3 regions of the Caloramator sp. E03 genome follow, and region 1 is predicted to be linked to each of the others. Evidence: riboswitches for the same ligand, from Rfam matches in the RefSeq annotation. Region 1 holds a riboswitch; each other region holds the start of a gene.

Region 1 (3,286 bases):
GAAAAAACTGCTGTTCCCATCATGGGACCTCCTGCAATTATTTTTGCAGGCTCTTTCTTAAATCCACCGCAAGCTTCAATAAGTTCTCTAAACGACATACCAAGCCTTACATTAAGATTTTTAGGTTCAGCAATAGCACCGCCCGTTACAGTTACAATTCTTCTCATAAGGGGCCTTCCTCTAAGAACAGCTCTTTCTATTGCAACCATTGTTTCCACATTTTGAACTATGCATCCAACATCTGCAGGAAGCTTTCCTGATGGAACTTCTCTTTTTGTTATTGAATATATAAGCTGTTTTTCTGCTCCTTGAGGATATTTAGTCTTTAAAACTTTAACTTCTATGTTCTTTTCATCTTTCACTATCTTTTGTACTGCTTCAATCGCATCCATCTTATTATCTTCTATTCCAATGTATCCTTTAGCTTCTGGGAATAAATGAAGTGCGATTTTTAGACCATCCACAACTCTTTTAGTTTCTTCAAGTAAAACTCTGTGGTCAGATGTAAGATATGGCTCACATTCTGCAGCATTTACAATTATTGTATCTATCTTCTTATCAGGAGGTGGTGCAAGTTTTACGTGAGTTGGGAATCCTGCTCCTCCCATACCTACAATACCAGCTTCTTGTATTATTTTTAGTATTTCTTCTTTTGTAAGATTCTTATAGTCCTCTCTTTTTTCCATACCTTCTACTTTTTCATAAAGTCCATCGTTTTCTACGATAACAGAAAGTACCTTTGAACCATTTGGATGAAGTACTGGTACAACATCTTTAACAGTTCCTGATACACTACTGTGTATTGGAGATGAAACAAATCCCTTAGCTTCTCCAATTTTTTGCCCCAGTAATACCCTATCTCCTTTCTTTACTATAGGTTCACATGGAGCACCTATATGCTGTATCATTGGAAATACAAGAATCTGTTTTGGTAATAAATATTCAATAGGCTTATGTTCTGTAAAGTGCTTACCATGAGGTGGATGCACCCCTTTTTTAAATGTTAGAACGCTCATAACAAATCCTCCATTCTTTTTTGAAAATGAAGCACATCTAATGTTAATCCCATCCAATACGGTGACAACATTCGACCATACAATTTTTATTTTATATTATTATAATAGCCATTGCAACATAGTTATTTTATTAACTAAATGCATTATGTTTTAATTTTCATACAATAAATGCTATACTTATACCATGCTTAATTTATATATCAATATTAAAATATGCTTCTGTATCAATTCCTATAATAAATAGTGTAATTTTGCATTTTAAATAAAAAACTACTCTTTTAAGTTGTAAATATTCAAAAAGTAAACCTTAAGTTTATATGATGTCTGCATATAAAAAATACTTGACAAAGTTATAAAGTAATGCTAATATTGAACAAAATTATTTATATTAAATTCTCATCAAGAGAGGTCGAGGGACTGGCCCAATGAAGCCTCGGCAACCTACAGGCTCATTTGCCTGAAAGGTGCCAATTCCTGCGCTTGATAAAACAAGCGAAAGATGAGAGAGGAAGGCTCTTATTAAAAGTACAATAACCTCTTTCATCATACTATGATGAAAGAGGTTTTATTTTTGGTTAATAAAATTTTATATAGAAGGAGAGATATATTATGAGTAAAAGAGAATTAAAATTTGACACGTTGCAAGTTCATGCAGGTCAGCAACCAGATCCTGCAACAGGTTCAAGAGCTGTTCCAATTTATCAAACTACATCTTATGTTTTTAACGATTCAGATCATGCAGCTAACTTATTTGCTTTAAAAGAATCCGGAAATATATATACAAGAATGATGAATCCAACAACTGACGTCTTTGAAAAAAGAATAGCAGCCCTTGAAGGAGGAGTTGGGGCTTTAGCCGTAGCATCTGGATCAGCTGCAATTACTTATGCAATTTTAAATATTGCTAGCTGTGGAGATGAGATAGTATCTTCCAACACCCTTTATGGAGGAACATATAACCTATTTAATTATACATTATCAAAATTAGGAATCAAAACTATATTCGTTAATTCCGATGACCCTGATAATTTTAAAAAAGCAATTACTGAAAAAACAAAGCTTATATACATTGAAACAATAGGTAACCCAAAATAAACCTTGTTGATATTGAAGAGGTTGCAAAGATAGCTCATGAAAATGGAATTCCTCTTATTATTGACAATACTTTTGGAACTCCTTATTTAATAAGACCAATTGAGTTTGGTGCAGATATAGTAATTCATTCTGCAACGAAATTTATAGGTGGTCATGGAACATCAATTGGTGGTGTAATTGTTGATTCGGGTAGATTTGATTGGGCTGCAAGTGGTAAATTTAAAGGTTTGTCAGAGCCTGATCCAAGTTATCATGGAATTAATTATTATGAAACTTTTGGAAAACAAGCTTATATTGTAAAAGCAAGGGTACAACTATTAAGAGATACAGGAGCTTCAATTAGTCCATTTAATTCTTTTTTACTTTTACAAGGACTTGAAACACTTTCATTGAGAGTAGAAAAACATGTATCAAATACTAAAAAAATAGCTGAATTTTTAAACAATCACCCCCTTGTATCATGGGTTAACTATCCAAGTTTGAAAGGAAATAAATACTATCATTTAGCTCAAAAATACCTTCCAAAGGGTGCTGGCTCTATATTTACATTTGGTGTTAAAGGGGGAGCAGAAGCTGGTAAAAAATTCAGTGAGAGTCTTGAAATTTTTTCACTTCTTGCTAATGTTGCAGATGCTAAATCTCTTGTTATTCATCCTGCAAGTACTACTCATTCTCAATTATCTAAAAAAGAGCAAGAAGCATGTGGGGTTACCCCTGACATGATAAGACTTTCAATAGGAATTGAAGATGTAGATGATCTAATTTATGACATAGATCAAGCATTACATAAAGCAACTCGTTAAATAAACATTAGGATAGGAGTGATATTATTGCTTATAAAAGATATTTTTAATCAAAAAAGGCCTGTTATATCCTTTGAAATATTCCCTCCAAAAAAAGAATATCCTATATCCACTATATATGAAACAATAGAAAAGCTGAAAGACTTAAACCCCGACTTTATCAGCGTAACTTACGGATCCGGTGGAGGAAATAGAGATAGAACTGTTGAAATCGCATCTACCATTAAAAATAACTATGGAATAGAATCTCTTGCACATCTTACATGTATAGCTTCTTCAAGAAATGAAATACAGGAAATTCTACATCATCTTAAAAATAATGGTATAGACAATATTCTTGCACTAAGAGGAGATTTACCAAAAGATTTAGAT
Region 2 (3,286 bases), 830 kb from region 1:
ATAAAAGTGCAACTCCAACAACAGTAGATACTGCAAGATTTGCATTTTTTCTATAAACAAAAAATCCAAAAGCCATTGCAAGGAATATAAAAAGAACTGATGCAGTACCTGCCTGTGCTCCTGTCAGTACTTCTGGTTTTTGAGGATTAAAAGCAAATGTGCTTGCACAAATATCAGTAAATGCTGCAACAACAAGAACAAGAGTCAGCCATGCAAAAATATTAAATAACTTCTTACCTTTTTCACCGAGATTTGTTCTTATTATTTCACCAATTGATTTACCGTCATGTCTTATTGATGCAAAAAGTGAACCCCAATCGTGTACTCCACCTACAAAGATACTTCCAAGAACTATCCATAGATATACAGGGAGCCATCCAAAGATTGCAGCCTGTATAGGACCTGAAATAGGCCCTGCTCCTGCAATAGATGAAAAGTGGTGTCCTAATAGAACCTTTGCATTTGCTGGGCAATAGTCAATATCGTCCCTTAAAGTATGAGCTGGTGTCTTTCTTGATGGATCAATACCCCACTGCTTAGCAAGATATGAACCATAAGTTACATAAGCAACTAAGAACAGTATAATACCTAAGATGATTAGAACTAAGGAATTCATATAAAGACCTCCTTTTTTATTTTAAGGTGTAATTTGATACACCTTTTTTACGCTCTTACCCTGCTTATTTGTAATAACACTGTTATTTAAGAGGTCAACTGCAACAAACCTTACTTCACACCATCCATGCAAAAAGAACTTGAATGCTTTGCTGTACTTAAACTTTTTTATTTCCTTGACGCATTCGCTATCAATTTCATCTTTACATACAATAACCCCTGTTATATAAGTGCTCATGTGTTCCTTGTGAGGTTTTACATATCTTGCTACAGCATTTTTTAAAAAATTTTCAAATTCGTATACCTTTTCTAAACTCAAAGCTTCATAGCACTTAATAAAGCAAATTTCATTGTTTTCATAAGCATCTATTACATCCTTTTGAGTAATTAAGGTCCTTGCACATCTTTCAAAGTATTTAGCAAACATGTCAATTTCTGTACCTGATATATTTATATTCCTTTCAATGTCAAAATATCTACTAAATTTATTCTGTAAATTGTTTATATATACATTACATTCCACATTTATCACCTTTTATAGTATTCTACAAACACTTTGTATTTCCTGCTAAAAAATTTTGATTTTTTTAATATTTCTATTTAAGACTAATGTTATAAAAAAAATAGTTGACATTTTAGCAATTGCTTTTTATAATTAGCATGTAAGTTGAATATAAATTGTACTCTTATCAAGAGAGGCGGAGGGACTGGCCCTATGAAGCCCGGCAACCAGCATTATGCATGGTGCCAATTCCAGCGGTAGAAATACCGAGAGATGAGAGGGGATTGTAATAAGCCTCTTTCATTGAAAAGAGGTTTTTTTATTATCTTCATATCCTCAAAATCTCTTTTCATTCTCAAATTTATGTTTTTAATTTATTTTTATAATATTTTGCTAAAATTTATAAGTTTTAGCCTGTTAAATTTTTATTTTTGTACTTTATGTAATTATCATGTTAAAGAGGTGAAATAAATTGATAAATATTGTTGACCTAAATAAAACCTATACTCTAGATAATACGCAGTTTGAGGCCTTAAAAAATATAAATCTTACAATTAATGATGGTGATATTTTTGGGATAATCGGACTTAGTGGAGCTGGGAAATCATCTCTTTTAAGGTGTATTAATCTCATTGAAAAACCAACATCAGGACAAATAATAATTGATGGGAAGGATATAACATCCCTTAATTCAAAACAGATAAGAGAATATAGAAAAAAAATTGGAATGATATTTCAGCAGTTCAACTTACTTATGAATTTAAATGTTTTTGAAAACGTTGCTTTCCCTCTAAGGATATCAAAAGTTAGTAATTCTGAAATAAAAGAAAAAGTAAATGCACTATTAAAAATTGTAGAGCTTGAAGACAAAAGCAACTCCTTTCCATCACAGCTATCAGGTGGTCAAAGACAAAGGGTTGCTATTGCAAGAGCACTTGCTAATGAACCAAATATAATACTTTGCGATGAACCAACTTCTGCCCTCGATCCTTCAACTACTCAATCTATTTTAAACCTTTTAAAAAGCATTAATGAAAAATATAAAATAACAATAGTAATTGTAACTCATGAAATGTCAGTAATTAAAAGCTTATGTAAAAACGTTGCTGTAATTGAAAATGGAACTATTGCTGAATGTGGCAGTGTAATAGATGTATTTTCTAATCCAAAATCTTATACTACAAAAAACTTTTTAAAAGAAGACATTATAAATCAAATCCCTAAAGACTTTAATAGTAAAGGCAAAGTATTAAATTTAACATTTATAGGAGATGATGCTCAAAAGCCACTTATCTCAAATATGGTAAAAAAGTTCAATGTAGATGCAAATATAATATCAGGGAAAATTGATATTATTCAAAACACTCAAATTGGAAATCTTGTTGTTAACCTGACAGGTAAAGATGAAGATATTGACAAAGCTTTGAATTATCTTAAAGAATTTAAACTTAATGTTGAGGTGATATAAAGTGGAGCTTTCTAATATATATGCTTACTTAATAGATTTATTTAAAACAATATATCCATCTTTTATTGAAACTATATATATGGTATTTTTCTCAACGCTATTTGCTACTATTTTAGGATTACCTCTTGGGATAATACTTGTTATAACTTCAAAGGGTCATATATGTGAAAATGTTAAATTAAACCGCATTCTCAGTACTATTGTAAACATTGCACGTTCTGTACCATTTATCATATTGATAATAGCAATATTTCCCTTATCAAGAATAATAGTTGGCACAACAATAGGCTCAACAGCTGCAATAGTTCCACTATCCATTGCTGCATGCCCTTTTGTAGCAAGAATAGTTGAAAGCTGCCTTCTTGAAGTAAACTGGGGTATCATAGAAGCCTCACTATCAATGGGAGCAACAACTATGCAGATAATCTTTAAAGTCATAATCCGTGAGTCTATGCCTTCTTTGATATTGGGAATAACACTTACAATAATAAATATTCTTGGATATTCTGCAATGGCAGGAGCTATAGGAGGAGGTGGACTTGGAGATTTAGCTATAAGATACGGCTATCAGAGATTTCAAACTGATGTGCTGATAGCAACCATTTTAGTCCTTATAATTCTTGTAGAAATAATACAGCATACAGGAAATCTATTATCAAAAATTTTTGACAAACGATAGGAGGTTTTTTCAATGAAAAAAA
Region 3 (3,286 bases), 1.1 Mb from region 1:
GTTTTTTTCCTGCCTAACTTCAAAAATTATCTTTCCAATTTGAGTATCTATTATATTTAAAGGTACATTGATGCCTTTACAAAAGTCAATGAGGGGGGATGGGTTATAGCCATCGAATCCAAGATTTACAGTAATAGCACAAAGATCAAACTTTTGTGGTGAAAACCTTTGATATAGCTTTAAAGCATATAAAAGTAGCATACTGTCTTTACCACCAGATAGACCAACAGCTATTTTATCGTTATCCTGTATCATATTAAAATCTTCAACTGCACGTCTTAACCTTCCAAGTATTTGTTTCAAATTAACACCGCCTTATTTAGTTTATAATAGTTTATGGAACATATATAATTTTATTTATAAAAGATTTACATAAGCATTATATATTAAAAGTTTTACCATGAAAATATACTTTGGTTTATTTTGAAGAGAGTATAATATATAAAGGAGTTAAAAAATGTTGATGTAAGCATAACATAGATTATAAGAGATAATAAAAGAATTATTAAGAATGGTGTATATAAATTAAAATAATAATTATATTTGAGGATTGATTTGTGCTTTGATATTATGTATACTAATTATTGTCGCTAAACGGTGCGGCAAACAAAAAGGGAGCATAGCTCAGCTGGGAGAGCATCTGCCTTACAAGCAGAGGGTCATAGGTTCGAGCCCTATTGTTCCCACCATATATGCCGGCTTAGCTCAATAGGCAGAGCAACTGACTTGTAATCAGTAGGTTATTGGTTCGATTCCGATAGCCGGCTCCATACGAGGAGGGATTCCCGAGTGGCCAAAGGGGGCAGACTGTAAATCTGTTGTCAGTGACTTCGATGGTTCGAATCCATCTCCCTCCACCAAAAGACGCTATATAGCGTCTTTTTTTATGTTTAAAAAATAGAGGGACAGTTACTTACTTTTTATACTTCATAGACAATTTAATGCAAGATAAAAAATTATTAATGGTCTTAAAAGATAATAACCTTTAGGGGATGAGGTTAATTTATTATTTATTTATAAATAATAAGTAACAGGTCATGACTAAAAGTAGCCACAACGACGACATGAAAAAGTTTTAGGCTTGTCAAAGGCAACAGCAGGGACGGTTACTTATTATATTAAATAATAGATAAAATATTTTATGCATGTACCCCTAATTTTGCAGATATTGTGTATAAAATAAGTAACCGTCCCTTGGCTTGTACTTTTTTCCTTTTTTGTAAATGGACATTTTCACACTAACCGTCCTCAAAAATCAAAAATGGAGAAAAATAAGTTTCTAACAATACCGTTGACATATTTAATTTATTATGATACTATTGCTTAGTAAAAATTAATATGTATTAAACTCTTATCAAGAGAGGTGGAGGGACTGGCCCGATGAAACCCGGCAACCTGCAAAAGAAAGGTGCCAATTCCAGCAGGATCTATGTATTCTGGAAGATGAGGGTTCTTGAAAAATAGACCTCTTCTAACAGAAGGGGTTTTTTATTATACATAAAGGAGGAAGAAAAATGGTTAAAAGATTGTTTACCTCAGAATCGGTAACTGAAGGTCATCCAGATAAAATATGCGACCAAATTTCTGATGCGGTACTTGATGCCATATTAGAGCAGGATCCAGAGGCAAGAGTTGCTTGCGAGACAGCTGTAACAACTGGAATGGTTCTTGTTATGGGAGAGATATCAACAAAATGCTATGTTGACATTCCAAGGATTGTTAGAAAGACGATTGAAGAGATAGGTTATACAAGAGCAAAGTATGGATTCGACTGTGATACCTGTGCAGTTATAACATCAATAGACGAACAGTCTGCAGATATTGCTCTTGGAGTTGATAAAGCCCTTGAAGCTAAAAAAGGAGAAATGGATGTTGCTGAAGCAATAGGTGCAGGAGATCAGGGAATGATGTTCGGATTTGCCTGCAACGAGACTCCTGAAATGATGCCTCTTCCAATTGCAATGGCTCATAGACTTTCAAGAAGGCTTGCTGAAGTTAGGAAAAATGGAACATTAGATTATTTAAGACCAGATGGAAAAACTCAGGTTACTGTTGAATATCATGATGATAAACCTGTTAGAATTGACGCAATAGTTGTATCAACACAGCACAGCCCTGAAGTTACAAGAGAACAAATAGAAAGAGATATCATAGAACATGTTATAAGAAAAGTTGTGCCAAATAATTTACTTGATGAGAATACAAAATACTATATAAACCCAACAGGAAGATTTGTTGTTGGAGGACCTCAAGGAGACTCAGGTCTTACTGGAAGAAAGATAATTGTTGATACTTATGGAGGCTATGGAAGACATGGCGGAGGAGCTTTCTCAGGAAAGGATCCAACAAAGGTTGACCGTTCAGCAGCTTATGCAGCAAGATGGGTTGCTAAAAATCTTGTTGCAGCAGGTATTGCCGATAAACTTGAAATTGAAGTTGCTTATGCTATAGGCGTTGCAAGGCCTGTTTCAATTGAAGTAGACACCTTTGGCACAGGAAAACTCCCAGATGATAAGATAGTAGAAGTTATAAACAAAGTATTTGACTTAAGACCAGCTTCAATAATTAAAAATTTAAACCTTAGAAGGCCAATATACAGACAGGTTGCAGCTTATGGTCACTTTGGGAGAACAGATTTAGACCTTCCATGGGAAAAGCTTGACAAGGTTGAAGCTATAAAGAAAGCAGTTGAGGAGTTAAAATAAAAATAGCCCAATGGGCTATTTTTATTTTACATTAAAATTTCATTTCCCCATTTACAAAAACATGTTTTATGTTAATATCATCATCAAATATTACTATATCAGCGTAAAAGCCTTCTTTTATGTATCCAATTTCATTATCAAGTTTAAGAAGCTTAGCAGGGTTTGAAGTAACCATCTTTATAGCATCGATTAAAGTGATGTTAAGGTTATTTACAGCATTATAAAGTGCTTTACTTAAAGTTAAAGTTGAACCTGCAAGTGTACCATCTTTTAGTCTTGCTTGACCATCTTTTACATATACATCTTGCCCTCCAAGACTATACAATCCATCACAAAGCCCGCATGCCATCATAGCATCTGATACAAGTATTATTTTATCTATCCCTTTAACTTTAAGAGCAACTTTTACAGCATCAAAGTGAATATGTACTCCATCCAGTATCATTTCTGCAGTAACATCACTATTAAATACTCCCCCAACTATATTAGGCTGTCTATGGTGAAATCCTGTCATGGCATTAAAAAGATGAGTGCAGTGCTTTATTCCAGCTTTATATCCCTTTATAAAGTCGTCATAATTT

What was found. A riboswitch is a leader RNA that binds a small molecule or an ion and turns the genes downstream of it on or off. The one in region 1 is predicted to bind S-adenosylmethionine.
Region 2: linked by a shared signal. The riboswitch ahead of FDN13_RS11465 (methionine ABC transporter ATP-binding protein) and the one ahead of FDN13_RS01240 (homocysteine synthase) in region 1 are both predicted to bind S-adenosylmethionine.
Region 3: linked by a shared signal. The riboswitch ahead of metK (methionine adenosyltransferase) and the one ahead of FDN13_RS01240 (homocysteine synthase) in region 1 are both predicted to bind S-adenosylmethionine.

What each region holds. Positions count from the first base shown of each region.
Region 1 is NZ_CP040093.1:232,366-235,651, forward strand. It holds gene rsxC (electron transport complex subunit RsxC) at 1-1,016, opposite strand, end outside; SAM riboswitch class I at 1,410-1,522, shown strand; partial or broken gene FDN13_RS01240 (homocysteine synthase) at 1,626-2,914, shown strand; gene metF (methylenetetrahydrofolate reductase [NAD(P)H]) at 2,942-3,286, shown strand, end outside.
Region 2 is NZ_CP040093.1:2,387,666-2,390,951, reverse strand. It holds gene FDN13_RS11475 (carbon starvation CstA family protein) at 1-616, opposite strand, end outside; gene FDN13_RS11470 (hypothetical protein) at 638-1,138, opposite strand; SAM riboswitch class I at 1,299-1,397, shown strand; gene FDN13_RS11465 (methionine ABC transporter ATP-binding protein) at 1,590-2,585, shown strand; gene FDN13_RS11460 (methionine ABC transporter permease) at 2,587-3,264, shown strand; gene FDN13_RS11455 (MetQ/NlpA family ABC transporter substrate-binding protein) at 3,277-3,286, shown strand, end outside.
Region 3 is NZ_CP040093.1:1,286,522-1,289,807, reverse strand. It holds gene FDN13_RS06410 (ATP-binding protein) at 1-303, opposite strand, end outside; tRNA gene FDN13_RS06405 (tRNA-Val) at 614-689, shown strand; tRNA gene FDN13_RS06400 (tRNA-Thr) at 695-770, shown strand; tRNA gene FDN13_RS06395 (tRNA-Tyr) at 776-860, shown strand; SAM riboswitch class I at 1,349-1,450, shown strand; gene metK (methionine adenosyltransferase) at 1,515-2,705, shown strand; gene nagA (N-acetylglucosamine-6-phosphate deacetylase) at 2,737-3,286, opposite strand, start outside.